One region of the Streptacidiphilus monticola genome, then DNA from elsewhere that is predicted to be linked to it. Evidence: predicted binding sites of a transcription regulator. Region 1 holds the regulator's gene; each other region holds the start of a gene.

Region 1 (10,149 bases):
CCGAGCGGTCGCCGAACCTCAGGTCCAGCAGCCTGCGCTGCATGCGGACCGCGAACTCGCGTTCCGCCTGCTGCTCGGCCGGGCCGCCCGGGTCCGCGGCCACCGCGGCGGTCGCCCGGTCGCGGTTGCGCAGCGCAAGCCAGGCGTCCGAGAGGCGCAGCGCCAGCTCCAGGTGGCCGGGCAGCCGCGGCGGCAGCACCTGGTGCGCCCGCTCCAGCAGGGACACGGCCGCGGGCAGGTCCTTGCGGTCGGTCGCCAGCAGCGCCTGGGTCCGCAGGGCGGCGGCGGCCCGCTCGGCGATGCGCTCGGTGTCCGGGCTGTGCGGGTGCAGCTCACGACTCAGCCGCCAGGCCGCCTCCAGGTGGTAGGCGCTCTGGTCGGCCCGCGTCTCCTGGTCGGCCAGGGCCAGGTGCCAGCGGAGCCGGTTGCGCTTGGCCGTCAACTCGTAGGCGGTGTCGCGGACCAGTGCCTGCGCGAAGCGGTAGGGCTCGGCCAGGCCGCGGCCGTGCACCAGCCGCCCCCGCCGCAACTGGTCCAGCAGCCGCACCGGGTCCTGGTCGGCGGGCGCGCCGTCCTGCCGCAGCAGGGTCCCGACCTCGACGGCCGTGAACTCGCGGCCCGCCACCGCCGCCATCTCCAGTACCTGCCGTTCGGGGGCCGCCAGCCGGTCCAGCCGCGCTGCGAGCAGCGCCTGCACTCCGGCGGGGGTCGGGTTCTCGGGGTCCTCGCCGACCACGTCGAGCATCAACTCGGCGAACAGCGGATTGCCCTCGCACGCCTCGGCGATCCGGGCCAGCACGGGATCGCACTCCTGCGCCGCGACCTCCATCGGCGCGGCCGCCGAGGCCAGTCCGGTGACCAGCCGCAGGGTCTCCGACTCGGTGAGCGGCAGCAGTTCCAAGGTGATCGAGCTGGACCGGCCGCCGCCCCAGGAGGGGCGCGCCTCGAGCAGTTCCGGCCGGGCCACGCACAGGTGCATCACCGGCAGGTCCGCCAGTTCGTCCGCCAGGTGGTCGATCACGTCCAGCAGGGTCTGCTCGGCCCAGTGCAGGTCCTCCCACACGACCACCAGCGGCTTGCGGTCCACCAGCACCGTGAAGAAGTGCTCCAGCGCCCAGGAGATGTCCTGCACCTCGGGGCCGTGCACGGCCTCCCCGCCGCCCAGGACGCCGCGCAGATGGGCCACCGCCTGTGCGGTGGCCGGGTCGCCGGCCCCGCGCAGCTGGAAGCCGGCCCAGGCCCCGGCCGAGGACTCCAGCAGCTCGACGACCGGCCGGTAGGTGACGCCCTTGCCGTAGGAGTGGGCGTGGCCCCGCAGCACGAGCGGGCCGTCCGGGCCCAGCTCGTCCAGGAACTCCGCGACCAGCCGGCTCTTGCCGATGCCGGGCGGCCCGAGCACGGTGACCAGGCAGCCGCGGTCCCGCCCCAGGGTGCGCCGGTAGGTGTGGTGCAGCTGCGTCAGCTCGGCCTCCCGGCCGACCAGCGGGACCGTGCGCACCGAGGTGTCGTCCGGGGCCCCGGGCAGCACCCGCCAGGCCCGGACCGGGGCCTCCTTGCCCTTCACCCGAAGCGGCTCCAGCTCCTCCAACCTCAGCCGGGAGCGCACCAGTTGGGCCACCGGCTCGCCGAGCAGCAGCTCCCCCGGCCCGGCTGCGGTCTGCAGCCGGCTGGCGGTGTTCACCGTGTCCCCGACGACCCGGAAGTCCCCCGTGGTGTCGTAGGACGCGGACACCGGGCCCGCGTGCACCCCGATCCTGATCCGCAGCCGGATGCCGTAGTCCTCCGCCAACTCGCGGTTCAGCGACTCCAGTTCGCTGATGATCTCCAGCGCGGTGCGGACCGCGCGCAGGGCGTCGTCCTCACGGGAGACGGGAATGCCGAAGACGGCCATGATGGCGTCGCCGATGAACTTCTCGGTCACGCCGCCGAAGTTCCACACCAGTTGGGAGCAGAGCCGGAAGTAGCGGTCCATGACCGCCCGCAGCACCTCGGGGTCCATTCCCTCGCTGACCGCGGTGAACCCGGCCAGGTCGGCGAAGAGCACCACCACGTTCCGGCGCAGCTCCGCACCGCCGCCAAGGGTCGCGAGCGCCGCACCGCACATGGCGCAGAAGCGGCTGCCGGCCGGGGCCGTCGTCCCGCAGGTCCCGCAGCGGTGGTTCTCCTGCTCAGCCCCGGGCATGGACGACCGCCTGTCCGGGGCTCAGCACCAGGTCCAGGCCGCGCAGCGCCTTCTCCAGGTCGATCCCCTCGATCTTCGGCACCGCGGCGACCCCGCCGCCCGCCAGGACGATCGCCGCGCTGCGCCCCGGAACCGAACGCCCCGGCGCGTCCAGCCACGCCCGTACCGCCCGGTGCCGCACACCGGCGTCGGTGGCCGCCAACCGGGCGTGCTCGGCCTCCAGTTCGGACACGGTCGCGAAGGCGTCGAGGCTCTGGAAGCCCACCGGCACCACCCGTTCGACCGCGAGCCGGTGGCGGGCCGGCTCCGCCGCCCGGTCCGGCAGCAGCCCCCGCCCGTTGGCGGCGAAGTAGAGCAGGGTGTGGCTGCTGTCGATGCCTCCCACGAACGGCCTTCCCCCCAGCCCCCGGCGGATCTGCGCCTTGAGCGCCTGCGGGACCGGCCGGCGTGCCTCTCCGTGCGTGGTCACCCCGCTGTCGAGGTCCCGCCAGGAGAGCTGACGCGCGATGTCGTGCTCGCGGGGCAGCGGCAGCACCTCGATGCCGAACCGCTCCGGCCGGCGGGCCACGATGGACCCCGGTGTGAGCGAGAAGCCGCCGACTCCGGCGAGCGACCACAGCTCCCGGTGCCGGGCCAGGAAGGCGTAGGTCTCCTCGGCCTCCTCCGCGGTCTCGCCCGGGAAGCCGGTGAAGCCCATCATCTGGGCGCCGATCCCGGCGGCCGCCAACTCCCGCAGGATCTCCGGGACCTGCTCGATCCGCACGCCCTTGTCGATCAGGTCGAGGATGCGCTGACTCGCCGACTCGTAGCCGAACGCGATGGCCACGCAGCCCGCGTCGCGCAGCCGGGCCGCCGTTCCCCGGGCCGGGAAGGTGCGTTCCAGACGCAGCTCGGCACTCCAGCGCAGGCCCAGCCCGGCTCCGGTCAGCCCGTCGCACAGCTCCCGGAGGAATCTCGGCGACATCGCGTCCACGGAGAAGTACAGCGTGCGGGCGAAGGAGGCGATGCCGGCCAGGTCCTCCAGCACCCGGGCCACCGGCCGCTCCCGCGAAGGGGAGGTCGGCCGGTCGGTGTTGAGGCCGTAGTCGCAGAACGTGCACTTGTTCCAGTAGCAGCCGCGGGTCGGGCTGTACAGCACGACGGGCTCCGGCGACCAGTACGCCTCCCAGTCCCAGACGTCGTACTTGGGCGCGGGCAGCGCGCCGACGTGCTCGTAGTTGATCCGCATGGCCCGCCGGTCGGCGCCGCGGTGCAGCACGCCCGGCAGTCCGGCGAATCCGCCGCCGTCGCGGACCGCGCACAGGATGTCGACCAGCGGCGTCTCGCCCTCGCCGGGCACGATCAGGTCGGCGTGCGGGAACATCCGCCACACGTCCGCGTCGTCCCGCGCGTACTTGACGTCGTCGCAGACCTCGGTACCGCCGAAGACGACGACCGCGTCCGGGACCTGCTCGCGGATCTCCCGGGCCATGCGCAGCGCGAAGGGAAGCTGGGCCGCGTAGTTGACGGACAGTCCGACCAGGCGCCACGGCCGGCTGCGCAGGACGTCGCGGAAGGGGCCGCGGATGTAGTCCAGAAAGGCGCCGTTGACCGCGTCCAGGACCTCGGGGTCGGCGAGGTCGCCGTGGCTCTGGTAGTTGACGGCCCCCGCGGTCCGCAGCGTCAGGCCGCTGAAGACGCCCGGCAGCGAGCGCAGCGACAGCAACTGGAACCAGCGGTGGATGGCCAGCGTGGCCTGCCGGTAGGTCGGGTAGTGGTGGAAGTCCTGGGGGTCCCGCAGCACGGCGACGGCACGGGTCACGAAGTCCGGCTCCAGCCCTTCGGCGGCGAGCGCGGCCTGGTAGTGGATCTCCTGCCCCCGGGTCAGGCCGGGCAGCCGTTCGGCGGCGGCGCGGAACTCCCGTGCCTCCGCGAGCAGTTCCGAGACCTGCTCCGGGGCCGCCAGGTGGTTCAACGCGTCCAGGTTCGCGTCCAGGCAGCGGTGCCCTGTGAAGCCGTACGCCTCACAGTTGGCCACGAGGTACGAGATCGAGTGGTACGGATAGGTGGGATCGGTGAGCGGTGGATTGATCAGCAGGTAGGGAAGGTCGGCATTGTCCGGTGCCGATTTCTGCCGCGCCGCCGACAACTGGACCACGCTGGTCATCCTGCGCCTCCGGGCGAACGAGCGGGAACGGACGGACCGGGTGGGGCGCCGCCGTACGGCGGTGCCCCACCCGGAGGTCGCGGGCGGCGGTCAGCCGATGCGGAAGATCACCACGTCCTGGCCCTCGACCTCGCCGCCGCCGACGGCGCTGAGGCGGGCCTGCAGGGTCGTGATGACCTCCACCTCCTCCTCGGACAGCTCGGCGACGACCGCCTGCTGCTCAGCGGTCAGAAGGTCCACGGCGTTGCCTGCGGAAGCCAGCTTGGACAGTGCGTCGAAGGCCATTTCCCTCTCCTGCCTTGAATGTTGAGGTTTCCGAAGCGCTTCGTGGTCAACCGTAGGCGGCTCGGAGCGGCAAAAGCGGCAACGGGAGCGGCAGCATGCCGCTCCCGGAGGGGCAGAATCGACGGGCCTCGGACGCGGGTCAGGACCAGCGGCCGGTGCGGGCCAGGAGGACGGAGCCGGCGGCGACGCCGGCCGTGGAGGTGCGCAGCACGGAGGGGCCGAGCTTGTGGGCGGCGGCCCCGGCCTCGGCGAAGGCGGCCAGTTCCTCGGGGGCGACGCCGCCCTCGGGGCCGACGACGAGCACGATCCCGCCCTTGGCGGGCAGCTCGGCGGTGGCCAGCGGCAGCGCGCCCTCCTCGTGGAGCACGGCCGCGAGGTCCGCCTCGCGCAGCAGCGGCGCCAGCTGACGCGTCGTCATCAGGTCGGTCACGACGGGGAACCGCAGCCGCCGGGACTGCTTGCCCGCCTCGCGGGCGGTGGCCCGCCACTTGGCCAGCGCCTTCGCGCCGCGCTCGCCGCGCCACTGGGTGACGCAGCGCGCCGCCGCCCAGGGGACGATGCGGTCGATCCCGGCCTCGGTCATCAGCTCGACGGCCAGCTCGCCCCGGTCGCCCTTGGGCAGCGCCTGGACGACGGTGATCCGGACCTCGGGCTCGGGCTCGTCGAGGACCTCGCGCACCTCGACCTCCAGCACGTCCTTGCCCTGGACCGCGGCCACGACGCCCGCGACGCCGCGCCCCTGACCGTCCGTCAGGACGACGTCCTCACCGGGCTCCAGCCGCTTCACCGAGACGGCGTGCCGTCCCTCCGGGCCGTCCAGCCGGACGGTCCCGCCGACGGGCGCGAAGGCGCCCGGCTCCAGCACGAACACCGGTGCGGTCACGGTGGATCAGCCGCCAATCGTTCGAAGTCCTGGTGGTGCAGCGGCCGTCCGGCCCGGGAGGTCGGCCGTCCGGCCCGCGGTCAGCGGCCGTTGAAGGCGTCCTTGAGCCGTGAGAACAGCCCCTGCTGCCCGGGCGCGAACTGGCCGGAGGGGCGCTCCTCGCCGCGCAGCTTGGCGAGCCGGCGCAGCAGCTCCTCCTGCTCCGGGTCGAGCTTCTGCGGGGTCTGCACCTCGACGTGGACGATGAGGTCGCCGCGCCCGCCGCCGCGCAGGTGGGTGACGCCGCGCCCGTGCAGCGGGATGGACTGGCCGGACTGGGTGCCGGGGCGGATGTCGATCTCGGCCGCGCCGTCCAGCGTCTCCAGCGGCACCTTGGTGCCCAGTGCCGCCGCCGTCATCGGCAGGGTGACCGTGCAGTGCAGGTCGTCGCCGCGGCGCTGGAAGATCGGGTGGGCGTTCTCGGAGATCTCGACGTAGAGGTCGCCGGCCGGCCCGCCGCCGGGGCCGACCTCGCCCTCGCCCGCGAGCTGGATCCGGGTCCCGTTGTCCACACCCGCAGGGATCTTGACGGTGAGCGTCCGCCGCGCCCGCACCCGGCCGTCGCCGGCGCACTCGGGGCAGGGGTTGGGGACGACCGTGCCGAAGCCCTGGCACTGCGGGCACGGACGCGAGGTCATCACCTGGCCCAGGAAGGACCGGGTCACCTGGGAGACCTCACCGCGGCCGCGGCACATGTCGCAGGTCTGCGCGGAGGTGCCGGGGGCCGCGCCCTCGCCGTTGCAGGTGTTGCAGACGACGGCGGTGTCGACCTGGATCTCCTTGGTGGTGCCGAAGGCGGCCTCCTCCAGGTCCACGTCGATCCGGATCATGGCGTCCTGGCCGCGCCGGGTCCGCGAGCGCGGTCCGCGCTGGCCGGCCGCCGCGCCGAAGAAGGCGTCCATGATGTCGGAGAAGCCGAAGCCCGCACCGGCGCCGAAGCCGCCCGCACCGGCACCCGCGCCGCCTCCCGGCGACAGCGGGTCCCCGCCCAGGTCGTAGATCTGACGCTTGTTCGGATCGGAGAGCACCTCGTAGGCGGCGTTGATCTCCTTGAACCGCTCCTGCGTCTTCGGGTCCGGGTTGACGTCAGGGTGCAGTTCGCGCGCGAGGCGCCGGAACGCCTTCTTGATCTCGTCCTGACCCGCGTCGCGCCGGACGCCGAGTACCGCGTAGTAGTCCGTGGCCACCAAAATGCTCCGCTAGTTTCCGAACGTCAGGACGCTGAAAGGATCTGGCCGACGTAGCGCGCGACCGCACGCACCGCGCCCATGGTCCCGGCGTAGTCCATGCGCGTGGGTCCCACCACGCCCAGTTTGGCAAGTGTCTCGTCGCCCGAACCGTAGCCCACCGAGACGACGGACGTGGAATTCAGGCCCTCGTAGGCGTTCTCGTGGCCGATCCGGACCCGGATGCCGGAATCCGCCTGCTCACCCAGCAGACGCAGCAGCACCACCTGCTCCTCCAGCGCCTCCAGCACGGGGGCGATGGTGAAGGGGAAGTCGTGCGGGAACCGGGTCAGGTTGGCGGTGCCGCCGAGCACCACCCGCTCCTCGGTCTGCTCGACCAGGGCCTCGAACAGCGTGGCCAGGACGGTGCTGACCACGGGGCGTTCGGCGGCCTCGAAGGACTCGGGCAGGTTCTCCAGCAGCCGCGGCACCTCGGCGAAGCGCTGGCCGCCGGCGATCGCGTTCAGCCGGGTGCGCAGTTCCGCCAGCGTGGTCTCGCCGACCTGGACCGGGCACTCGATGATCCGCTGCTCCACCCGGCCGGTGTCGGTGATCAGCACCAGCATCACCCGGGTCGGGGTCAGCGCCACCAGCTCGACATGACGGACCGTCGAGCGGGTGAGCGAGGGGTACTGCACGACCGCCACCTGCCGGGTCAGCTGCGCGAGCAGCCGGACCGTGCGGGCGACCACGTCGTCGAGGTCCACGGCGTGGTCCAGGAAGCTCATGATGGCCCGGCGCTCGGCCGTGGACAGCGGCTTGACCTCGGTCAGCCGGTCCACGAAGAGCCGGTAGCCCTTGTCGGTGGGGACCCGCCCGGCGCTGGTGTGCGGCTGGTGGATGTACCCCTCCTCCTCCAGCACCGCCATGTCGTTGCGGACCGTGGCCGAGGAGACGCCCAGGTTGTGCCGTTCCACCAGGGCCTTGGAGCCGACCGGCTCCTCGGTGCCCACATAGTCCTGGACGATGGCCCGAAGCACCGCGAGCTTGCGGTCGTCGAGCTTGCGTTCTTCACGCACGCGCGCACACCTCCCGTCCTCCGCCCCTCGGCCCCACCTGGCACTCTTGAAGGGAGAGTGCCAGAAACAGTCAACGGTCAGTGTAAGCCGCAAGGGCCTGCGGGCGGAACGACCGGGGGCCGTCGTACGTACCACATACGGGGGCCGACGCGGCATGATGGCCGGGAAGAGCCAGGCCCCCAGGAGGGACGACATGTCCAGGACCCGCTTCGCCCCCGACCGCGGGCTGACCAGCCGCATGCTGCTGACCATGTTCCTGATCGGCCTGCTCTACGTGGTCTTCGTCGGTGCGCTGCTCGTCCTCTTCAAGGGCTACTGGCCGATCGTCGTGATCGTCGCGGGCGCCCTCTTCGTCGCGCAGTTCTGGTTCAGCGACAAGATCGCCGCCTTCAGCATGGGCGCCCACGAGGTCTCCGCCCAGGAGTACCCCGAACTGCACGGCACGATCGACCGGCTGTGCGCGCTGGCCGACATGCCCAAGCCCCGGGTCGCCGTCGCCCAGAGCGACGTGCCCAACGCCTTCGCGACCGGCCGCAACGAGAAGAACGCCGTGGTCTGCGTGACCACCGGGCTGCTTCGGCGGCTGGAGCCGGAGGAGCTGGAGGGCGTGCTCGCCCACGAGCTGTCCCACGTGGCCCACCGGGACGTGGCGGTCATGACCATCGCCGGCTTCCTCGGGGTGCTGGCCGGCGTGATCACCCGGGCCGGCCTGCAGTTCGGGATGTTCGGGGGCTTCGACCGGCGGGACAGCCGCGACGCCAACGGCTCTGACAACACGGCGGTCGCCGCCCTCGTGATCATCGGGGTCAGCGCCGCCGTCTACGCGATCAGCTTCCTGCTGACCCGGCTGCTCTCGCGCTACCGCGAGCTGTCCGCGGACCGCTCGGCCGCGCTGCTCACCGGCCGCCCCTCCGCCCTGGCCTCGGCGCTGACCAAGGTCAGCGGCCAGATGGCGGCCATCCCGACAGAGGACCTGCGCCGGGCGCAGCCCTTCAACGCCTTCTACTTCGCCCCCGCGATCTCGCCCCGCGAACTCGTCTCCAACGCCTTCTCCACGCACCCCTCGCTGGAGAAGCGGCTGGAGCAGCTGGGCCGGATCAGCAACGAACTCGGCCGCGCCTGAAAGGACCTGACCCACCGATGGGTTTCCTCGACGCCCTGCTCGGACGCAGCAAGCCGGTCAAGCCCGACCTGGACCAGCTGTTCGGCCTGCCCTCCGCCGCGATCACCCTGGAGGCCGCGACGGGCTTCCGGCCGACCGGCGTCGGCTCCGTCTGCTTCGCCCCCGTCGAGGGCGCGGCCTTCGCCGAGGTCCAGCAGGACATCCGGGCCCTCCTCGACGCGGACACGGCCACCGGCGACGCCCCCGTGGAGATCACCCCGCGCGACTCCTACGGCTACTCGTGGATCACCGCCCGCCAGTCCCCCGACGACTTCGTCTCCCTCGTCAACGACCTGCACGCGGTCAACTCCGGCCTGGAGTCCCAGGGCTGGGGCCCGCAACTGCTCTGCTCCCTGGCCAACTTCACGGACGAACGCGGTCGCCGGCTGGCGCTGGTCTACCTCTACAAGCGAGGCAGCTTCTACCCCTTCGCGCCGCTGCCCGGCGAGAAGCGGGACAACCCCCTGGAGATCCAGACCAAGGCCATGCTCGCCAACGACCTCCGCATCGAGCAGGACCTCACCCGCTGGTTCCCGGTCTGGGGCGCGCCCGGGTTGTGATCCCGGATGGTGCGTCCGGGCTCTGCGCCCCGGTGGTGAGTCCGGGTCATGGGCCCGGCACGGCGCGCGCCTCTGCCAGGATGGCCGCATGAGCCGGTACGACGCACTGGACCTGACCCCGCCGTGGAAGCGCGGCACGCCCGTGCCCGAGGTGCCCGCGGAGCGGGACCTGGTGGTGGAGGAGGCGGCAACCGGCTTCTGCGGCGCGGTGGTGCGCTGCGAGCGGACGGCGGAGGGGTTCACCGTCACGCTGGAGGACCGCCACGGCAGGCTGCGGGTCTTCCCGCTCGTGCCGCGCGGCTTCCTGGTGGACGGCAGGCCGGTGACCCTGGTCCGGCCGCGCGCCGCCGCCCCCGCGCCCGCGGGGCCGCGGCTGACCGCCTCCGGCTCCATCGCCGTCGAGGGCGCCAGGGCCCGCGTCGCTCTCCCCAGCCGCATCTACGTCGAGGGGCGCCACGACGCCGAGCTCGTGGAGCGCGTCTGGGGTGACGACCTGCGCGTCGAGGGCGTCGTCGTGGAGTACCTGGAGGGCGTGGACGACCTCCCCGCCATCGTCGCCGATTTCGGCCCCGAACCGGGCCGACGGCTGGGCGTGCTGGTGGACCACCTGGTCCCGGGCAGCAAGGAGTCCCGGATCGCCGAGCGGG
Region 2 (10,149 bases), on a different contig from region 1:
TCGGGTACACCTGCGGCGTTGTAAGACATGAGTACCTTCCCGTACCGGCGCGACTCGGCGCCTCGGGGGCCGCGTTGGTGGGCAGCTCGGCACCGATACGTCATTCTACCGATCCCACGGGTGCCCTCTTGCGCCCCAGCGATCACTGAGGTAGGGCTCACAACCGCCGCGCTCGGTGCGGGTTACGCGGACCGGGCCTCGGGGCCGCTCGTCGCGCTCTCGGCGAGTGCGCGCAGCCGGCTGAGCGCCCTGTGCTGGGCAACGCGGACCGCGCCCGGGGACATTCCCAGCACCTCGCCGGTCTCCTCCGCGGTCAGGCCCGCGGCGACGCGCAGCAGCACCAGCTCCCGCTGCCGCTCCGGCAGCGCGGCCAGCAGGCCGCGGGCCCACTCGGCGTCGCTGCTGAGCAGCGCGCGCTCCTCGGGGCCGAGGGCGTCGTCGGGCTTGTCCGGCAGTTCCTCTCCGAGCGGGACCGACTGCCCGGGGCCGCGCATGGCGGCCCGCTGCAGGTCAGCGATCTTGTGGGCGGCGATGCCGAAGACGAAGGCCTCGAAGGGGCGTCCCTCGTCGCGGTAGCGCGGGAGCGCGCAGAGCACCGCGAGGCAGACTTCCTGGGCCACGTCGTCGATGTGGTGCCGGGCGCTGCCCGGCAGCCGGATCAGTTTGGCCCGGCAGTAGCGCAGCACCAGCGGATGGACCTGGGCCAGCAGATCGTCCGTGGCCACCGGGTCGCCCTCCACGGCGCGCACCACGAGGGCCGCGATGGACAGCAGCGGCGTCTCGTCCTCAGCAGGCTGGACACCACCCGGGGCGGCAGTCGCTTCGTCGTCACGCACCGGTCCATGGTGCCTGGTTGGTCCGGAAAAGGTGACACCGCCTCCGGACTTGTGCATCGGAACGTTATGCGCCACGGCACCATTCCTGCCCATTCCCCGCCCGGCAGCCCCGTGCTGCCTACCCCCATGGTGCGCCCTCGGGCGGGGCGGTGACGAACGCCGTCGTCACGGGGTCCCGGTGGGGCGCACCCGACGGACCGTCAGATCCGACGGTCCGTCAGCGAACCAGGCCCCAGCGGAAACCGAGGGCCACCGCGTGCGCGCGGTCCGAGGCGCCGAGCTTCTTGAACAGCCGGCGGGCGTGCGTCTTCACGGTGTCCTCGGAGAGGAACAGCTCGCGGCCGATCTCGGCGTTGCTGCGGCCGTGGCTCATGCCCTCGAGCACCTGGATCTCACGGGCCGTCAGCGTCGGGGCCGCGCCCATCTCGGCGGAGCGCAGCCGACGCGGGGCGAGCCGCCAGGTGGGGTCGGCCAGCGCCTGGGTGACGGTGGCCCGCAGCTCGGCGCGGGAGGCGTCCTTGTGCAGGTAGCCGCGGGCGCCGGCGGCGACCGCCAGGGCTACGCCGTCCAGGTCCTCGGCGACGGTCAGCATGATGATCCGGGCGCCCGGGTCCGCGGAGAGCAGCCGGCGCACGGTCTCCACCCCGCCGAGGCCGGGCATCCGCACGTCCATCAGCACCAGGTCGGACCGGTCGGCGACCCAACGGCGGAGCACCTCCTCGCCGTTGGTGGCGGTGGTCACCCGGTCCACGCCCGGGACGGTCGCGACCGCCCGGCGCAGCGCCTCACGGGCGAGCGGGGAATCGTCACACACGAGCACCGAAGTCATGACCCGCCTCCGCAGCTGATCCGCGTCACGTTGAGCCTCCTGGCTGGTTACGAATCTCACCGGTACGGCCTTCGGCGGGTCCGTCGCCGTTCACTCCGACGCCGGTCCGTCGACCGCCTCCGCACTCCCAACGACCGTCACTCGTTTGAGTTACGGCCTGGCAGCCGCACATGCCACTCTACGTGGTTGATCCGCTACGGATCACCCACCTCGTGTACTCCCAACGAGTGCCGCCGCTCGAAGGACACGCTCACGTCGGCGGATGCCCGATTAGTCCTTCCTTGTGGGATTTTGAGGTTATCGGCACGTTATGCCACGCTGATGGCCTCTTGTCCATTACTTCTGCAAGAGTCATATTTCCATCAGATCGCACCTTCTTGTCAGCAACACGCACACCGCAAGGGAACGACAACGATGGCCGACTACTCCCGCCTCCCCGGTCCGAACGCGGACCTGTGGGACTGGCAGCTCTCTGCCGCATGCCGCGGTGTGGACAGTTCGCTGTTCTTCCACCCCGAAGGCGAGCGCGGCGCCGCTCGCACCGCTCGCGAGCAGTCCGCCAAGGAGGTCTGCTCCCGCTGCCCGGTCCGCGCCGAGTGCGCTGCCCATGCCCTGGCCGTCCGCGAGCCCTACGGCGTCTGGGGCGGTCTGACCGAGGACGAACGTGAGGAGCTGCTGGGCCGGGCCCGGCGTCGGACCATGGACCCGTTGAGCCTGCTGCCGGTGGAGTAGCCGGCCCCACTGAGTGAAGAAACGTTTCTTCGGCGACTGGAGTCCCCCTCTAGGCTTCGGCCTATGGGGACTTTGCTGTCTGTGAACACCGGCCGTGGGCGTGCGAGCGAGCATTCGGACGTGGGGCGGACCGCGATCGGCAAGCGACCGGCGACCGGCCCGGTGGCCGTCGCGGCGCCCGGCCCGGAGCGCGGCACCAGCGGCCTGGCCGGGGACGAGATCTGCGACGCGCGCCACCACGGCGGCGGCGACCAGGCCGTCTACGCCTACGCCCGGGAGGATCTGGACGCCTGGGAACGGGAGTTGGGGCGGGAGCTGCCCGCGGGGACCTTCGGCGAGAACCTCACCCTGCGGGGCGTGGACGTCACCGGGGCCAGGATCGGGGAACGCTGGCGGATCGGCGCGGAGCTGGTGCTGGAGGTCACCTCGCCCCGCATCCCGTGCCGGACCTTCGCCGGGGAGCTGGGCGAGCAGAAGTGGGTCCGCAGGTTCACGGAGGCCGCTGTCCCCGGTGCGTACCTGCGGGTGCTGACGCCCGGTCAGATCACGGCGGGCGACGAGGTGGAGGTGCTGCACCTGCCGCCGCACGAGGTGACGATCGGCCTGACCTTCCGCGCCCTGACGACGGAGCGGGAGCTGCTGGATCGCCTGCGCGGAATTGACGCCCTGTCAGCAGCCGTCAAACGGAAGCTGGGGTGAGCGCGAGGGGCGCGAGGAGTCCCCGGCCTGCGGCCGGGTTCCTCGCGCCCCTCGCGGTGCTGCGACTGACGGCGTCAGTGGGAGTGGCCGTGGCTGTGGCCCGCGGCGGCGGCCGGCTCCTCTTCCTTCTTCTCGACGACCAGGGTCTCGGTCGTGAGCAGCAGGGAGGCGATGGACGCGGCGTTCTCCAGCGCGGAGCGGGTGACCTTGACCGGGTCGATGACGCCCTGCTTGATCAGGTCGCCGTACTCACCGGTGGCGGCGTTGTAGCCCTCGCGCTCGTTGCCGAGCTCCGACACCTTGGTGGTGATGACGTAGCCCTCGAGGCCCGCGTTCTGGGCGATCCAGCGCAGCGGCTCGACCAGGGCGCGGCGGACGACCGCGACACCCACGGCCTCGTCGCCGACCAGGCCCAGCCCGTCGGTCAGCGCCTTCTGGGCGTGCACCAGGGAGGCGCCGCCACCGGCGACGATGCCCTCCTCGACCGCGGCGCGGGTCGCGGAGATGGCGTCCTCCAGGCGGTGCTTCTTCTCCTTGAGCTCGACCTCGGTGGCCGCGCCGACCTTGATGACGCAGACGCCGCCGGCCAGCTTGGCCAGGCGCTCCTGCAGCTTCTCGCGGTCCCAGTCGGAGTCCGTGGCCTCGATCTCGGCCTTGATCTGCGCGACCCGGCCGGCGACCTCGTCCGACGCGCCCGCGCCGTCGACGATCGTGGTGTCGTCCTTGGTGACGGTCACGCGGCGGGCGGTGCCCAGCACGTCCAGGCCGACCTGGTCGAGCTTGAGGCCGACCTCCTCGGCGATGACGGTGGCGCCGGTCAGCACGGCGATGTCCTGCAGCATGGCCTTGCGGCGGTCGCCGAAGCCCGGGGCCTTCACCGCGACGGCGTTGAAGGTGCCGCGGATCTTGTTGACGACCAGGGTGGACAGCGCCTCGCCGTCCACGTCCTCGGCGATGATCAGCAGCGGCTTGCTGGCGCCGGCCTGGAGGACCTTCTCCAGCAGCGGCAGCAGGTCCTGGATCGAGGAGATCTTGCCCTGGTTGATCAGGATGTACGGGTCGTCGAGGACGGCCTCCTGGCGGTCGGCGTCCGTGACGAAGTACGGGGACAGGTAGCCCTTGTCGAACTGCATGCCCTCGGTGAACTCGAGCTCCAGGCCGAAGGTGTTGGACTCCTCGACGGTGATCACACCGTCCTTGCCCACCTTGTCCATGGCCTCGGCGATCAGCTCGCCGACCTGCGGGTCCTGGGCGGACAGCGCGGCGACGGCGGCGATGTCCTCCTTGCCCTCGATCGGACGGGCGACGGAGAGCAGGTGCTCGGCGACGGCCTTGACGGCGGCGTCGATACCGCGCTTGAGACCGGCCGGGCCGGCACCGGCGGCGACGTTGCGCAGACCCTCGTTCACCAGGGCCTGGGCCAGCACGGTGGCGGTGGTGGTGCCGTCACCCGCGACGTCGTTGGTCTTGGTGGCGACCTCCTTGACGAGCTGCGCGCCAAGGTTCTCGTAGGCGTCCTCGAGCTCCACCTCACGGGCGATGGTCACGCCGTCGTTGGTGATGGTCGGGGCGCCGAACTTCTTGTCGATGACGACGTTGCGGCCCTTGGGGCCGATCGTCACCTTGACCGTGTCGGCCAGCTTGTTGACGCCGCGCTCCAGCGAGCGGCGGGCGTCCTCGTCGAACTGAAGGGTCTTCGCCATGGCTTTTCGGGTTTCCCTCTCGAACAACCGCGCCCCGGGCCCCGTTACGGGTGCCCGGGGCGGGTCACGACTCTGCGGTCAGCGTCGGTGAGCTGATGGAGGATCAGCTGGTGGTCTTACTTCTCGACGATCGCGAGCACGTCGCGGGCCGAGAGGACCAGGTACTCCTGGCCGTTGTACTTGACCTCGGTGCCGCCGTACTTGCTGTAGAGCACGACATCGCCGACCTTGACGTCGAGCGGCAGGCGCTGACCGTCCTCGAAGCGGCCCGGGCCGACGGCCAGGACGACGCCCTCCTGGGGCTTCTCCTTGGCGGTGTCCGGAATGACCAGGCCAGAGGCGGTGGTCTGCTCCGCGTCGAGCGGCTGGACCACGATCCGGTCCTCGAGCGGCTTGATGGCAACCTTGGAGCTGGTGGTCGTCACGATCCGACCTCCCCCTTCGGAGATCTCGCGGGGTTTCATGTCTGATGAGCGTGGACGCGCAGCAGACCCGTCGTCGCGGTGCCGGACCAGCCACTGTCACGCTTAGCGCTCTCCCTCGGAGAGTGCTAACGACGACAGTATGCGTCGCTTAGCACTCAGTCAACCAGAGTGCCAATGCGCGTGGCGCACCCCTTGGGGGCGCGGGGATCCCCACTGCGCGAGCAACCCCCCACCCACGGAGGTTCGTCCCGCACATGGGGACGAACCTCCCCCGCGTGGTGGGTTGCTCGGTTGGGGCACCTCCCGCCCGAAGGGTGGGATCCTCGCGCCCCTGGGGGATGGTGCATGGTTCTGTCTGTGGAGATCGAGAGCTTTCGTGCCCTGCTGACCGCCGAAGGTCAGGCCGTGCTCGACGCGGTCGGCGAGTACCGGCCGGGCACCGAGTTGGCGGTGGCGACCCGGCTGCGCCGGGACTTCGGGCCGGAGCTGGTGCGCGCGGCGCTCGAGCAGGCGAACCTCCGGGCCCGCGCCGGGGCCAAGTTCGGGCCCGACGCCGGTCGCATGTACTTCACCCCGCACGGCGTCGAGCAGTCCACCCGGTCCGCGGTCGCCGCCTGGCGGGCCGCGCGGATGGCGGGGCTGGGCGTCCGGCGCGTCGCGGACCTCTGCTCGGGCGTCGGCGGCGACGCCCTCGCCCTCGCCCGGGCCGGCATCGAGGTGCTCGCCGTCGACCGGGACGAGCTCACCTGCGCGGTCGCCGAGGCGAACGCCGCCGCGCTGGGGCTGCAGGACCGGATCACCCAACTCCGCGCCGACGTCACCGAGGTGGACCTGGCCGGCTTCGACGCCGTCTTCGTCGACCCCGCCCGCCGCTCCGGGCGGGGCCGGATCTTCGATCCGGAGGCCTACTCCCCGCCGCTCTCCTGGGCGGTCGGGGCCGCCCGCACCACGCCCTTCGCCGCGCTCAAGGTGGCCCCCGGGATCCCGCACGAGGCCGTCCCCGAGGACGCCGAGGCGGAGTGGGTGTCCGAGCAGGGCGACGTGAAGGAGGCCGCGCTCTGGTTCGGCACCGAGGCCGCGCAGCCGCACCGCGCCACGCTGCTGCCCGCCGGGGCCAGCCTCACCGGCGGGACGCTGCCCGACCCGCCGTCAGGTCCCGTGCGGCGCTTCCTCTTCGAGCCCGACGGCGCGGTCATCCGCGCCCACCTCGTCGCCGAGGTCGCCGCCGAGCTGGGCGCCACGCTGATCGACCCGACCATCGCCTATCTGACGGCCGATCAACTCCGGCCCACCCCCTGGGCCACCGCCTACGAGATCACCGACACCCTGCCGTTCAACCTCAAGCGGCTCAAGGCGATCCTGCGCGAGCGCGGCGTCGGCACGCTCACCGTCAAGAAGCGGGGCTCCGCCGTCGAGCCGGAGGAGCTGCGCCGCAAGGTGAAGCCGGAGGGCCCGCACTCCTGCACGGTCTTCCTGACCCGGGCGGACGGCGCGCCGGTGATGCTGCTCGGTCAGCCGGTCGCCGCCGACGGCGGGGCGACGTAGTCGTCCAGCCGGGCCACCGCGAAGCCCTGCTCCTCGATCCGGCGGAGCAGGTTCTGGAACATGTGGACCATGGTCTCCCCCCGTAGTTCGGAGGGGCCGCGGAAGTGGGCCAGGATGATGTCGCCCGGGTGCAGCTGCTTCTTCGGGTCCTGGTACTGCAGGCCCTTGATCTGCATGGACTCCCGCCACAGCACGATCGCGCGCGGCCCGCAGGCCTGCACCGCGGCGTTCAGGTTCGCCGTGTACGCGCCCGCCCCGTACGGCGGGCGGAACAGGTAGGGCGTGGTGCCGTACTGCTGACGCAGCGTCTGCTCGTCGCCGCAGATCTGCGCCTTCTGCGCGGAGAGCGACAGCGAGGGCATCACCGGGTGGCTCAGGGTGTGGTTCTGGATGCTGTTGCCCAGCGCCTGGAGCGGCTTGAAGTAGGCGTAGTCGTTCTTGATGATGTCCCGGGTCAGGAACATCGTGAACGGCACCCGCAGGTCCCGCATCATCTGCACGAATCGGGGGTCCTTCTCGGCCCCGTCGTCGATGGTGATGAAGACGATCTTCTGCCGGGTCGGCACGTCCGAGATCACCGGCACCTTCCCGGAGCGGCTCAGCCGGATCGGGGGCACGGCGGGCGGCGGGGGCGCGACGGCGAGCGGCTTGAGCCCCCACTTGGCCCAGAGCGCGGCCGAGGGCGTGCCGCCGTTGACCACGGGGACCGCTCCTCCTCCCTGGTCGCCGCCGCCTCCCGGGGAGACGGCGGGGGACGGGAGGGACGGCTTCGGGGTCGCGGAGCCGGAGCAGCCGCTGAGCGCGACGGCGCCCGCGGCCGCCAGCGCGACGACGGCGAGGGGTTTGATCACACCCTGGGAGACACGGCGCATTCCCGGGAAGTTCCCAGTTCGGACCGGGTTGTGACGGATTCTCACCGATCCTGCCGAGCCTTAACCGTGCTCGGCATGGCGGTGCAAGGCGTCGTGGTCCGCCGGGACATGGGTCTCCGTCACCGGCAGGGACGAGTCCGCGGACAGGCCGAGCGCCGAAGGGGCGCGGTCGCGCCGGACCATCTCCGCGCCGAGAGCAGCGACCATCGCGCCGTTGTCGGTGCACAGCTTGGGCCGCGGCACGCGCAGCGTGATGCCCGCCCGGTCGCAGCGCTCCTGCGCCATCGCCCGCAGCCGGGAGTTGGCCGCGACGCCGCCGCCGATCATCAGGTGGTCCACGCCGTTGTCCTTGCAGGCCCGGACCGCCTTGCGGGTGAGCACGTCGGTCACCGCCTCCTGGAAGGACGCGGCGACGTCGCGGATCGGGACGTCCTCGCCGGCCCGCCGCTTCGCCTCGACCCAGCGCGCCACGGCGGTCTTCAGGCCGGAGAAGGAGAAGTCGTAGGCGGGGTCCTTGGACCCGGTCAGCCCGCGCGGGAAGGCGATCGCGGCCGGGTCGCCCTCCTTCGCGTAGCGGTCGATCACCGGGCCGCCGGGGAAGCCGAGGTTCAGCAGCCGGGCCACCTTGTCGAAGGCCTCACCCGCCGCGTCGTCGATGGTCGCGCCGAGGGAGCGCATGTCGCTGGTGATGTCCTCGGTCAGCAGCAGCGAGGAGTGCCCGCCGGAGACCAGCAGGGCCATCGTCGGCTCGGGCAGCCGGCCGTGCTCCAGCTGGTCCACGCAGATGTGCGAGGCCAGGTGGTTGACGCCGTAGAGCGGCTTGCCGAGCGCGTAGGCGTAGGCCTTGGCGGCGCTGACGCCGACCAGCAGCGCGCCGGCCAGGCCGGGTCCGGCGGTGACGGCGATGCCGTCGAGGTCGCTCGCCTTGATCCCGGCCTCGTCCAGCGCCCGCTGCACGGTGGGGACCATCGCCTCCAGGTGCGCCCGGCTGGCGATCTCGGGCACGACGCCGCCGAAGCGCCCGTGCTCCTCGACGCTGGACGCGACCGCGTCCGCGAGCAGGGTGGTCCCGCGGACGATGCCGACGCCGGTCTCGTCGCAGGAGGTCTCGATGCCGAGCACCAGCGGTTCGTCAGCCATCGCGGCGGCCTTCCTCAGTGTCGTCCCCGAACGCCTCCTCGTGCGGCTGCGGCTTCTCCAGCCGCATCACCAGGGCGTCCGTCCCGGAGGGTTGGTAGTAGTTGCGGCGGATGCCCACGGGCTCGAACCCGAAGCGCTCGTACAGCCGTTGGGCCCGTTCGTTGTCGACCCGGACCTCCAGCAGCAGGTCGGTGCAGTCGGCCTGGGCGGCCTGGGTCACCAGCCGGGTCAGCAGCCGGGCGCCGAGGCCGGTGCCCCAGTGCTCCCGGGCGACCGCGATGGTCTGCACGTCGCCCTCGCGGGCGACGGCCATCAGCCCCGCGTAACCGACGATGCGGCCGCCGGCCGACAGATCCTCAGCGACGGTGTACCACCGGGTGGCCCGCGGGTGCCGGGCGTCGGCGAGCTCGGACCAGAACATGGCCGGGGACCAGGCGTCCTCGGGGAACAGCTCCCGTTCCAGCTCCAGCACGGGCTCGATGTCCCACCAGCGCATCTCGCGCAGCACGATCATGCGGGCAGCACCGTCTTGTAGTTCTTCGGCACCTCGGCGTCCGGCCGCCGCAGGTAGAGCGGGAGCGGGGCCTCCAGCTCCTCACCCGCGGCGAGCCGCCGGGCGGCGAGCAGCGCCAGCGCGGCCGCGGACTGGTGGGCCGGCTCCGGCAGCGCACGCGGGAAGGTGTCGGGGTAGAGCAGCGCGCCCGCGCCGACGGCCGTCAGCCCGGCGACCCGCTCGGCGATGTCGGCGGGACGGTCGACGCTCGGGCCCTCGGTGCGGACGCCGTCCGCGTCGTAGACGGCCCAGTAGACCTCCTTGCGCCGGGCGTCGGTCGCCACGACGAAGGGACCGTCGACGCGCTGCAGGTGCGCGGCGTGGGCGATGCCGTCCAGGGTGCAGATGCCGTAGGCGGGGATGCCCAGCGCGTGCCCGAGTGTGGCGGCGGTGGCGAGCCCGACGCGCAGGCCCGTGTAGGGCCCCGGTCCGGTGCCGGTCACGACCGCGCCGAGCTGATGCTTCGTCACCCCGACCTCGCCCAGCACCTCGTCGACGGTGGGGAGCAGCAGCTCGCCGTGCCGACGGGCGTCGATCCGGTCGGCCGCGGCGAGCACCCGCCCGGTCTCCGTGTCCAGCACGGCGGCGGTGACGGCGGGGGTCGCGGTGTCGAAGGCAAGCAGCAGCACCCGTCCAGGTTAGAGCGTGCCGGCGGGGTTCCCGGACGCGCGTCCCGGCGCGGAGCCGGGATGGGAGGATGAGAAGCTGATCTCACACGCCGGAAGGTAAGAGCCCCCGCAGGAGGAGCCGTGGCGAAGTTCGGCACCGGTGGCGCCGTCACCCTGTTGACGGCCGCGGCCCTGGCCGCGGTCGGC
Region 3 (10,149 bases), on a different contig from region 1:
TCGTCCTCGCCGTCGTGGGCTGGCTGCTCTGGTCCCGCCTCGGGCCCAAGCTGGCCGTCGAGGGGGTGGCCGTCACCGCTTCGCCGTCCCAACTGGCCTGCGACAGCGCCGAGTTCCTCGTCGGCACGGTCAGGACCAACGGTCACGCGGGTACGCTCCAGTTCCGCTGGCTCCGCAGCGACGGCACCGACTCCGGCCCGCTCACCCAGGACGTCCGCGCCGGCCAGCGCAGCGTCCAGCTTCCGCTCCGCTGGACCGTCCAGGGCAAGGGCTCCTTCCACGGCACCGCCACCCTCAAGGTCACGGCGCCGGGCACCGCCGAGGGGGCGGCGAGCTTCGACTACAGCTGCAAGTGACGAGGACTCAACCCTGCAGCGCGTGCAACTGCTCCAGGAACCACGCCGTCGGCGGGAGCGCGGTGCTTGCCGCCGCGAGGCGCTTGGTGCGTTCCGCGCGCTCCCCGTCCGGCAGGGAGAGGGCCGCGTGCAGGGCGTCCGCGGTCTGGATGACGTCGTAGGGGTTGACCGGGAAGGAGTCGTCGCCGAGTTCCGCGAAGGCGCCCGCCTCTCGGGAGAGGACGAGGGCGACGCCCGAATCGGAGACGACCGGGACCTCCTTGGCCACCAGGTTCATGCCGTCGCGGATCGGGTTGACCAGCGCCACGTCGGCCATCCGGTACGCGGCCAGCGAGCGGGGGAAGTCGTCCTGCACATGCAGCAGCACCGGCTGCCACTCGCTGGTGCCGAACTCGTCGTTGATCTCCTGCGCCGTGCGCAGCACCGCCGCCGTGTACTCCCGGTACTCCGGGAGGTCGTGGCGCGACGGGTAGGCGAAGGCGATGTGGACCACCCGGTCCAGCCACTCCGGGCGGCTGCGCAGCAGGTGCTGGTAGGCCTGGAGGCCGCGGACGATGTTCTTGGACAGCTCCGTCCGGTCCACCCGGACGATGGTCTTCCGGTCCCCGACCGCCGCCTCCAGGGCGGCCAGGCGGGCGTCCACGTCGGGGCGGTGCGCCCGCTCGCGCAGGAACTCGGCGTCGGCGCCCAGCGGGTGGACGGCCAGTTGGGTGCTGCGGCCGCCGTAGCGGACCACCAGGTCGTCGGAGACCTCCGCGCCCAGCACGGCGACGCAGCAGTCGGCGAAGGCTTGGGCCCAACGGAGCGTCAGGAAGCCCGCGTGGTCGGCGCCGAGAATGCCCGTCAGCACCTCCTCGGCCACATCGTCCGGCAGCAGCCGGAAGTAGTCCGGCGGCGCCCAGGGGGTGTGCGAGAAGTGGCCGATCCGCAGGTCCGGCCGCAGTGAGCGGAGCAGACGGGGGGTCAGGGTCAGGTGGTAGTCCTGCACCAGCACCGCCGCGCCCTCGCCGGCCTGCCGGGCCAGCTCCTCCGCGAAGGCGGAGTTGTAGGACTCGTACGACGCCCACTCCCGGCGGAAGGCGGTGCCGAAGACCGGGGCCACCGGCGTGTGGTAGAGCAGGTGGTTGACGAACCACAGCGTCGAGTTGGCGATGCCGTTGTAGGCCCGCGCAAACGTTCCTGCGTCGATGTCCAGCATCCGCAGCGCCGGGTCGGTGACGGACCCCTGCCGCACTGCGGCCCGGTCGCCCTCGCTGAGGGCGGCGCAGACCCAGACGTGGTCGATCTCGTCCCCGATGGCCGAGAGCCCGGAGACCAGCCCGCCGCCGCCGCGTTTGGCGCTGAGCGTGCCGTCGTCCTCCACGGTGTACGACACGGGGCCGCGGTTGGAGGCGAGCAGGATCGAGGCGGTTCCGTACGGCGTCTCGGTCTCGGTCATGGTTGTCTCCCTTGCCTAGGACGAGCGCGGACAAACCTGGTATTCGGGCAGTGAGACGGCCGGCGGCCGCTCCAGCGCGGGCACCCGGGTGGTGCTGGGGGTGAAGCCGGCGTCGGTGCGTTCGAACTGGGTGAGTGTGGGCTCGGGGTGCAGCGGGTCCAGCGGGAGCCGGTGCGCGGCGGTGCGCAGGATCGCCGCCGACATGCGTCCCAGCCCGGCCGCGTCCTGGTGCCGGTGGTGGCGCTCGCCGACGTCCACCTGGGCCAGCGCGTCCAGCCCGGCCGTCGCCAACGCATCCACCAGCAGCCCGAGTTCGACCCCGTAGCCGGTCGCGAAGGGGAGCCGTTCCAGCAGCGAGCGGCGGGCCGCGTACTCGCCGCCGAGCGGCTGCACGAAGCCGGCCAGCCGGGGCCAGTGCAGGTTCAGCAGCGGCCGGGCGACCAGCTCGGTGACCCGGCCGCCGCCCGCCGGTATGGAGCCGCCGGGGGTGTCCAGCGGCCGGTCGTACATGGCCTTGACGAAGGCCACGTCCGGATCGGTCAGCAGCGGGCCGACGATCCCGGAGACGAAGACCGGGTCGAACTCGCGCAGGTCGGCGTCGACGAAGGCGACGATGCTGCCGCTGGTGACGAAGAGCGAGCGCCAGAGCACCTCGCCCTTGCCCGCCACGGCCGGCAGCTCGGGAAGGATCTCGTCCCGGTGGATCACCTTGGCCCCGGCCGCCGCGGCGACCTCCGCCGTCCGGTCCGTGGAGCCGGAGTCCAGCACCAGCAGTTCGTCCACCAGGGGCACCGTCTCGACCAGCGAACGGCGGATCCCGGCGACGACGGCGCCGACCGTGGCCTCCTCGTCGAGCGCGGGCAGCACCACGCTGACCGTCTCGCCGGTCCGCTCCTTGGCCGCCAGCAGCTGGGCCAGGGGCCGGTCGGCGGCGGTCCAGGAGCGACGGCGCAGCCAGTCCGCGACCTCGTCGAGCACAACTCTCCCCATCGTTCGTCCGTCCGGAGCGGGGCGCTCGGCCCGGCTCTGTCTCGCCTCGCGGACGGCCTCTGGCGGGACCAGGGCCGTCAGTTACAGTCTTGGGGACGAGAAGGTCCCCGCGCACACCGGGGGCCGAATCGTACGCAAGACCCACAAACGCGCGCGGAACCCCAGTGTCCCGCCCGCCACAGAGCTCATCCAGAGGGACTGAGGGAACGGCCCGTTGACGTCCCGGCAACCCTCCTGCCTGCTCTCCTTCGCGAGGCCCGGTGGGGAAGGTGCCAATTCCGGCCCACGGCGAGACGCGCCGTGGGGAAGATGAGGAGAGAGGCCTCGCCACCATGGCACGAGTTGACACTGCCGTACCTTCCGACGCTTTCGGACCCGCCGTCGCGCTCTCCTGTCGCGAGTGCGGAGCACGCACGCCCCTGGCCCCCGACTTCGCCTGCCTGGAGTGCTTCGGGCCGCTCGAGGTCGCGTACGAACTCCCGGTCGGCGACCCGGAGTCGCTGCGCAAGCAGATCGAGAACGGCCCGCACAGCATCTGGCGCTACGCGCCGCTGCTGCCCGTCTCGCCCGACGTGGCGTCACGGCCGAACCTGAACCCGGGCTGGACGAAGCTGGTCAAGGCCGACAACCTGGCCCGCGAGCTGGGCGTCACCGGAGCCCTCTACGTCAAGGACGACTCCGGCAATCCGACGCACTCGTTCAAGGACCGTGTCGTCGCCATCGCCGTCGAGGCCGCCCGCACCTTCGGCTTCACCACGCTGTCCTGCTCCTCCACCGGCAACCTGGCCGGCGCGGTCGGCGCGGCGGCGGCCCGCACGGGCCTGCGCTCCTGCGTCTTCATCCCGCATGACCTGGAGGCCGGCAAGGTCGTCATGGCCGCGGTCTACGGCGGCGAGCTGGTCGGCATCGAGGGCAACTACGACGACGTCAACCGCTTCTGCTCGGAGCTGATCGGCGACCCGGCCGGCGAGGGCTGGGGCTTCGTCAACGTCAACCTGCGCCCGTACTACGGCGAGGGCTCGAAGACGCTGGCCTACGAGATCTGCGAGCAGCTCGGCTGGCAGCTGCCGGACCAGCTGGTCATCCCGATCGCCTCCGGCTCGCAGCTGACGAAGATCGACAAGGGTCTCAAGGAGCTGATCGCCCTGGGGCTGGTCGAGGACAAGCCCTACAAGATCTTCGGCGCCCAGGCCGAGGGCTGCTCCCCGGTCTCCGTCGCCTTCAAGTCGGGCCACGACGTGATCCGCCCGCAGAAGCCGGACACCATCGCCAAGTCCCTGGCCATCGGCAACCCCGCCGACGGCCCCTACGTCCTGGACATCGCCCGCCGCACCGGCGGCGCGGTGGAGGACGTGACGGACGCTCAGATCGTCGACGCCATCCAGCTGCTGGCCCGCACCGAGGGCATCTTCGCCGAGACGGCGGGTGGCGTCACCGTCGGCGTGACGCGCAAGCTGATCGAGAACGGCGTGCTCGACCCGACGCTGACCACCGTCGTCCTGAACACCGGCGACGGACTGAAGACCCTGGACGCGGTGGCCGACCGCGCCCGGCCGACCGCCGTCATCCGCCCCACCCTTGACTCGTTCCGAGAGGCAGGTCTCGCGTCATGAGCGTCACCGTCCGCATCCCCACCATCCTGCGCACCTACACCGGCGGCGAAGCCGAGGTGAAGGCCGAGGGCGCCACCCTGGCCGCGGTGATCGAGGACCTGGAGGCCAACCACGCGGGCATCCGCGCGCGTCTGCTGGACGACACCGGCAAGCTGCGCCGCTTCGTCAACATCTACGTGAACGACGACGACGTGCGCTTCGCCGAGGGCCTGGAGACGGCCACGCCGGAGGGCGCGGGCGTGTCCATCATCCCGGCGGTGGCCGGCGGCTGCTGAGCCGCGCCGCCCGCCTGCCGCATTCCGTCGAGGCCGGGGTCCCGAAAGGGACCCCGGCCTTGGCATTTGCACCCTTCCGGCAGGAGTAGAGTGCTGCGCAGTTCTCCCGCGTCTCAAACCTTTTCTTCCGTCCCGTTGGGCGAGACGGCGGCATGCAGATTTAACGTTGCGAAATGTCGGATGAGCCCGGTTTGTCCCGTCTGAATTGCCATAGTTTGCAGTCATCAGCCGGAAATGTCGCTGAAGAAGACGTGAGAATTCCCCGTCTAATGCTCTGTTGCTCAGGGCAGTGGAGTGGATACATTCAGCGTCGGCCGAGCGAGCCACGGCACCAAGGCGGTGGCCCGTGCAGGCCCGGTCCGCGGCGTGCGGACCGTGAAAGGGCCAGTAATAGGGGAGTTTGGCATGGCTCAGGGCACCGTCAAGTGGTTCAACGCGGAGAAGGGCTACGGCTTCATCGCGGTCGACGGTGGTGCGGACGTGTTCGTCCACTACAGCGCGATCCAGATGGACGGGTACCGGTCGCTCGAGGAGGGTCAGCGGGTCGAGTTCGAGATCTCGCAGGGCCAGAAGGGCCCGCAGGCGGACATGGTCCGCGTGCTCGCCTGACACTCACTCGGCGTGATCGCTGACTGATACGACCCGCTGAGCCTTGTTCCGAACGGCACCAGGCCGAAACGCAGGTCTTCTCAAGGGACCCGTCGCCCCCGGGGCGCCGGGTCCCTTGCGTTGTGCCCGCCCTCGGCTGCCTGCCACCCCTTGCAACGAAGCCCTTCGGGCTGCTTGCCCCCTCCCGTCGCCCGCCACCGCCCTTGCAAGGAAGCCCTTCGGGGCTGCTTGCACTCTCGGGGGTCGAGTGCTAATCATTGGCGTTAGCACTCTGCGGTAGAGAGTGCGAACGGGCCGGGTCGGTGAGGCCCCGGGCGCGGAGGGGAAGGAACTCCGTCGGCCGGTGCCGTCCGTCGCGGGCGCCAGCGCGGTCCGCACGCAGCCAGTCTGTCCAGGAGGACCACTTCCATGGCGAAGATCATCGCGTTCGACGAGGAGGCTCGTCGCGGCCTCGAGCGGGGCATGAACCAGCTCGCCGACGCTGTCAAGGTCACGCTGGGCCCCAAGGGCCGCAACGTCGTTCTGGAGAAGAAGTGGGGCGCCCCCACGATCACCAACGACGGTGTCTCCATCGCCAAGGAGATCGAGCTCGAGGACCCGTACGAGAAGATCGGCGCCGAGCTCGTCAAGGAGGTCGCCAAGAAGACCGACGACGTCGCGGGTGACGGCACCACCACCGCCACCGTGCTGGCCCAGGCTCTCGTCCGCGAGGGTCTGCGCAACGTCGCCGCCGGTGCCAACCCGATGGCCCTCAAGCGCGGCATCGAGAAGGCCGTCGAGGCCGTCTCCGCCCAGCTGCTCGAGCAGGCCAAGGAGGTGGAGACCAAGGACCAGATCGCGCAGACCGCGTCCATCTCCGCCGCCGACCCGGCGATCGGCGAGCTCATCGCCGAGGCCATGGACAAGGTCGGCAAGGAAGGCGTCATCACCGTCGAGGAGTCGCAGACCTTCGGGCTCGAGCTCGAGCTCACCGAGGGCATGCGCTTCGACAAGGGCTTCATCTCGGCGTACTTCGCCACCGACCTGGAGCGCATGGAGACGGTCTTCGAGGACCCGTACATCCTGATCGCCAACCAGAAGATCGGCGCCATCAAGGACCTGCTCCCGCTGCTGGAGAAGGTCATGCAGTCCGGCAAGCCGCTGCTGATCATCGCCGAGGACGTCGAGGGCGAGGCCCTGTCCACCCTGGTGGTCAACAAGATCCGCGGCACCTTCAAGTCCGTCGCCGTCAAGGCCCCGGGCTTCGGTGACCGCCGCAAGGCCATGCTCGGCGACATCGCCATCCTGACGGGTGGTCAGGTCATCTCCGAGGAGGTCGGCCTCAAGCTGGAGAACACCGGCCTCGAGCTGCTGGGCCGCGCCCGCAAGGTCGTCGTCACCAAGGACGAGACCACCATCGTGGACGGTGCCGGCGACGCCGAGCAGATCCAGGGCCGCGTGAACCAGATCCGCGCCGAGATCGAGAACAGCGACTCCGACTACGACCGCGAGAAGCTGCAGGAGCGCCTGGCCAAGCTGGCCGGCGGCGTCGCCGTCATCAAGGCCGGCGCCGCGACCGAGGTCGAGCTCAAGGAGCGCAAGCACCGCATCGAGGACGCGGTGCGCAACGCCAAGGCGGCTGTCGAGGAGGGCATCGTCGCCGGTGGTGGCGTGGCCCTGCTGCAGGCCGGCATCGCCTTCGACAAGCTCGAGCTGGACGGCGACGAGGCGACCGGTGCCAACATCGTGCGCGTCGCGCTGGAGGCCCCGATCAAGCAGATCGCGACCAACGCCGGCCTCGAGGGCGGCGTCGTGGTGGAGAAGGTCCGCAACCTGCCCGCGGGCCACGGCCTGAACGCCGCGACCGGCGAGTACGTCGACCTGGTCGGCACGGGCATCATCGACCCGGCCAAGGTGACCCGCAGCGCGCTGCAGAACGCGGCCTCCATCGCCGCGCTCTTCCTCACCACCGAGGCGGTCATCGCGGACAAGCCGGAGAAGGCCGCCGCCGCGGCGGGCGCCGGCATGCCCGGCGGGGACATGGACTTCTGATCCAGCCTCAGCCCGACTGAACCCCCCGCAGGGCGGTTCCCCCGGCAACGGGGGAGCCGCCCTGCGGCCTTCGGCGGCGGAGTCGCCCTCGGGGGCGCGAGCCTGCATGCATGTGCGGCTCCGCCGCGTAGGCGCGAGCAACCTGCCACGCTCGGAGGGTTCGTCCGCAGAAGGGGCCGGACTCCCGGAGCGGTGTGTCGTTGCTCGCGCCCACGCGGGGGAGCCGCACATGCCTGCCGCCTCGCGCCCTGAAGGTGCGACTGGACGACAGTGCAAACTGTAAGGATGACCGAACTCGAACGGGCGCTTCACAGCGCCCGAAGCGCCCTGCTGCACGATCTGACCGTCCGGGACATCGCCGAGGCGGAGATCGTCTCCCTCCTGGAGGACGCCGTCGCGCAGCGACGCTGGTGGGTGGAGCAGTGGCCGGACGGGAAGGACTACCTGCTCGGGCTGGTCGCGCAGGACATGCAGGACGCCCTCCTCGACGGCTGGGGCCGCTGGCCCCTCTGCACCGCCTGCGCGGGGGACGGCGATCCCCACGCCCTCTCCGTGGAACCGGAGTTGGGCCCCGATCCGCACTGGGTCTGCGGCAAGGAGGGCGTCGTGGTCGCCCCCGTGGGCGAGTTGACGCCGTGATCCTGATCGACCCGCCCGCCTGGCCCGGGCACGGCAAGCTCTGGTCGCACCTGGCCAGCGACGCGTCCCTGGACGAACTCCATGCCTTCGCCCGCGCCTTGGGCATCCCCGAGCGGGGCTTCGACGGCGACCACTACGACGTTCCCGAGCACCGGTACCACGATGCCCTCGCGCTGGGCGCGCAGCCGGTCCGCAGCCGCGAGATCGTGGCCCGGCTCACGGCGGCCGGCCTGCGCATCCGCAAGCGGCGGCGGTCGGCGTCACGCGGCCAGTAGCTTGCGTCCGCGCAGCCACTCGGTCAGCTCCGCGTACTGGCTCTCGCCCAGCACCTCCGCCGGGAGGCTGAACCCGGGCGTCGCCCCGGTGCTCTCGAAGTACAGCCAGCCGCGCCGCAGTTGGACCCGGCGGATGGCCGGCCAGTTGACCACGTGGGACTCCGCGCCCGTCGTCAGCGACAGCGACTCCTCCGAGAAGCGCACCGTCCGCTTTCCCGTCTGCCGGGACGCGCCGTTCTCCGAGTGCCGGGCGAAGCCGCCCGCGACCGCGGCGAGGGCGATCCCCGCGAGGAACAGCAGCACCCGGCTCGCCGCCGTGCTCCCCGGCAGCGCGCCGACGACCACGGCCGCCAGCGCCAGCAGACCCAGCGCGGCGACGGTCGGCAGATAGCCGCGCCGCACGGCGCGCAGGATCGCCGCGCGCGGGTACTCGTACGTGGTCTCGATCTGCATGGGCCCCACCCTGATCCGACCGACCGTCAGCCTGTCCGGCTCGTGTCCGGCTCTCTCGTCCGGCTCATCCGATGGGCGGCACCTTACCGCGCAGGCGGTCGAGTTCGGCACGGAGGTTCGCCCGAGCCGGTTCGGCCCAGGAAGCGGCCCCGGGCGGCGTGCGGAACAGCTCCCGCTGCGCCAGCAGCAGTTCCAGCACCGCGCCCCGGCCGACGCGGAAGTCCTCGTCCGGTACGAATCCGTACTCCTCCCGCACCGCCGCCGCATACGCCGCGTACTCCTCCGGCGTCCCGGCCAGCACCGCGAGGTCCGCGTCGCAGAGGACGGCCGCGTTGGCGTCGCCCCGGTCCGGGGCGTGGTCGGCGGTCAGCCGGACCAGCCGGGCGGTCTCCTCCACCACGGCGCTCGGCACCAGAAGCTCCGTCAGCACCCGCTCCGCCAAGCGGGCGCTGCGCTCCTCGTTCTCGCTGCGCTCCGGGTCGTAGACGGCGTCGTGGAACCAGGCCGCCAGCCGGACGCTGTCCGCGTCGGCCGCGAACTCGGCCAGCTGGTCCACCCGGTGCAGGACCGCCCGCAGGTGCCGCAGGTCGTGGTAGCGCCGCTGCGGCTCGCCCCAGCGGCGCAGCAGCTGCTCCCCGTAGGTGCGCGGCTCGGGGCCCGTCCGGCCCTCGCGGACGCGGTCGATCAGCGCCGTCCACCGCGGGAGCAGGGCGTCGGCGATCTCCTGGTGCGCGTGAGGTGAGGCCATGCCCCCATCATCCCCGCTCCCTCTCATCGCCGTCCCTGCCGTCCCCGTCCCTCCGGGCGGTGTCACCGCGCCGCACCTGCCCTGCCGCGCGGCGCAGTTCGGCCAGGACCGTCCGTACCGCCCGACGGGCCGCCCGCTCGGGCCGGTGCAGCACGTCGATGTGGCGGGCCGCGTGCACGCCGCTGAGTGGACGCAGCACGACGCCCGGGTGCCGACGCGCGGTCCACCGGGGCAGCAGGGCCAGGCCGCCGCCCGCCGCGACGACGTCGGCGACGACCGTGAACTCGTTGATCCGGTGCCGGATCTCGATCCGCGCGTCCGCCGCCGCGGCGATGGCCTCGATCGTCGCCATCAGCGGGAAGCCGTCGTGCACGGTGATCCACGGCTCACCGGCCACGTCGCGCGGACGCAGCCTGGACCTGGCGGCCAAGGGATGGTCGGCCGGCAGCGCGACGTCCAGCGGCTCGCGCAGCAGCGTCGCCGCGGCCACCGTGCGCGGCCATGGCGGGGCATGGTCGAGGCGGTGGGCGAGCACCAGGTCGTACTGGCGGGTGAGAGGCGGGAAGCGGTCCTGGGCCACGTCCTCGTCCGCCAGCTCCAGCCTGGGCGCACCGGCTCCCGAGAGCGCGCGCATCAGGGGCGGGAAGAAGGTCGCCGCCGCGCTGTGGAAGGCCGCCACGGACACGGCGGCGTCGGGCTGCTCGACGAAGTCGGCGACCGCG

The links. The regulator HrcA, encoded in region 1, represses chaperone genes, less so after heat shock. The targets are predictions, from matches to a motif close to TTNGCACTCNGNNNNNCNGAGTGCNAA.
Region 2: groES (co-chaperone GroES) is a predicted target of HrcA. The motif match lies at 5,373-5,399, and genes of this name have one in related genera.
Region 3: groL (chaperonin GroEL) is a predicted target of HrcA. The motif match lies at 5,545-5,571, and genes of this name have one in related genera.

The regions. Positions count from the first base shown of each region.
Region 1 is NZ_JBHSQJ010000157.1:3,493-13,641, reverse strand. Features, by position in the region: gene ACFP3V_RS29670 (AAA family ATPase) at 1-2,182, opposite strand, end outside; gene ACFP3V_RS29665 (B12-binding domain-containing radical SAM protein) at 2,169-4,328, opposite strand; gene ACFP3V_RS29660 (aroma-sacti cluster domain-containing protein) at 4,419-4,613, opposite strand; gene ACFP3V_RS29655 (16S rRNA (uracil(1498)-N(3))-methyltransferase) at 4,753-5,496, opposite strand; gene dnaJ (molecular chaperone DnaJ) at 5,577-6,722, opposite strand; gene hrcA (heat-inducible transcriptional repressor HrcA) at 6,749-7,780, opposite strand; gene htpX (zinc metalloprotease HtpX) at 7,974-8,903, shown strand; gene pspAB (PspA-associated protein PspAB) at 8,921-9,502, shown strand; gene ACFP3V_RS29630 (DUF3097 domain-containing protein) at 9,591-10,149, shown strand, end outside.
Region 2 is NZ_JBHSQJ010000021.1:2,941-13,089, reverse strand. Features, by position in the region: gene guaB (IMP dehydrogenase) at 1-29, opposite strand, end outside; gene shbA (RNA polymerase sigma factor ShbA) at 183-836, opposite strand; gene ACFP3V_RS06720 (response regulator) at 1,054-1,665, opposite strand; gene ACFP3V_RS06715 (WhiB family transcriptional regulator) at 2,080-2,397, shown strand; gene ACFP3V_RS06710 (MOSC domain-containing protein) at 2,461-3,096, shown strand; gene groL (chaperonin GroEL) at 3,171-4,799, opposite strand; gene groES (co-chaperone GroES) at 4,916-5,224, opposite strand; gene ACFP3V_RS06695 (THUMP-like domain-containing protein) at 5,570-6,769, shown strand; gene ACFP3V_RS06690 (polysaccharide deacetylase family protein) at 6,736-7,641, opposite strand; gene tsaD (tRNA (adenosine(37)-N6)-threonylcarbamoyltransferase complex transferase subunit TsaD) at 7,702-8,781, opposite strand; gene rimI (ribosomal protein S18-alanine N-acetyltransferase) at 8,774-9,295, opposite strand; gene tsaB (tRNA (adenosine(37)-N6)-threonylcarbamoyltransferase complex dimerization subunit type 1 TsaB) at 9,292-9,963, opposite strand; gene ACFP3V_RS06670 (hypothetical protein) at 10,084-10,149, shown strand, end outside.
Region 3 is NZ_JBHSQJ010000141.1:55,953-66,101, reverse strand. Features, by position in the region: gene ACFP3V_RS27850 (hypothetical protein) at 1-356, shown strand, start outside; gene ACFP3V_RS27845 (alpha,alpha-trehalose-phosphate synthase (UDP-forming)) at 364-1,794, opposite strand; gene ACFP3V_RS27840 (glucosyl-3-phosphoglycerate synthase) at 1,810-2,772, opposite strand; SAM riboswitch class I at 2,967-3,100, shown strand; gene thrC (threonine synthase) at 3,117-4,397, shown strand; gene ACFP3V_RS27830 (MoaD/ThiS family protein) at 4,394-4,672, shown strand; gene ACFP3V_RS27825 (cold-shock protein) at 5,078-5,281, shown strand; gene groL (chaperonin GroEL) at 5,690-7,312, shown strand; gene ACFP3V_RS27815 (hypothetical protein) at 7,598-7,951, shown strand; gene ACFP3V_RS27810 (DUF4031 domain-containing protein) at 7,948-8,226, shown strand; gene ACFP3V_RS27805 (hypothetical protein) at 8,212-8,679, opposite strand; gene ACFP3V_RS27800 (HD domain-containing protein) at 8,744-9,427, opposite strand; gene ACFP3V_RS27795 (LysR family transcriptional regulator) at 9,435-10,149, opposite strand, start outside.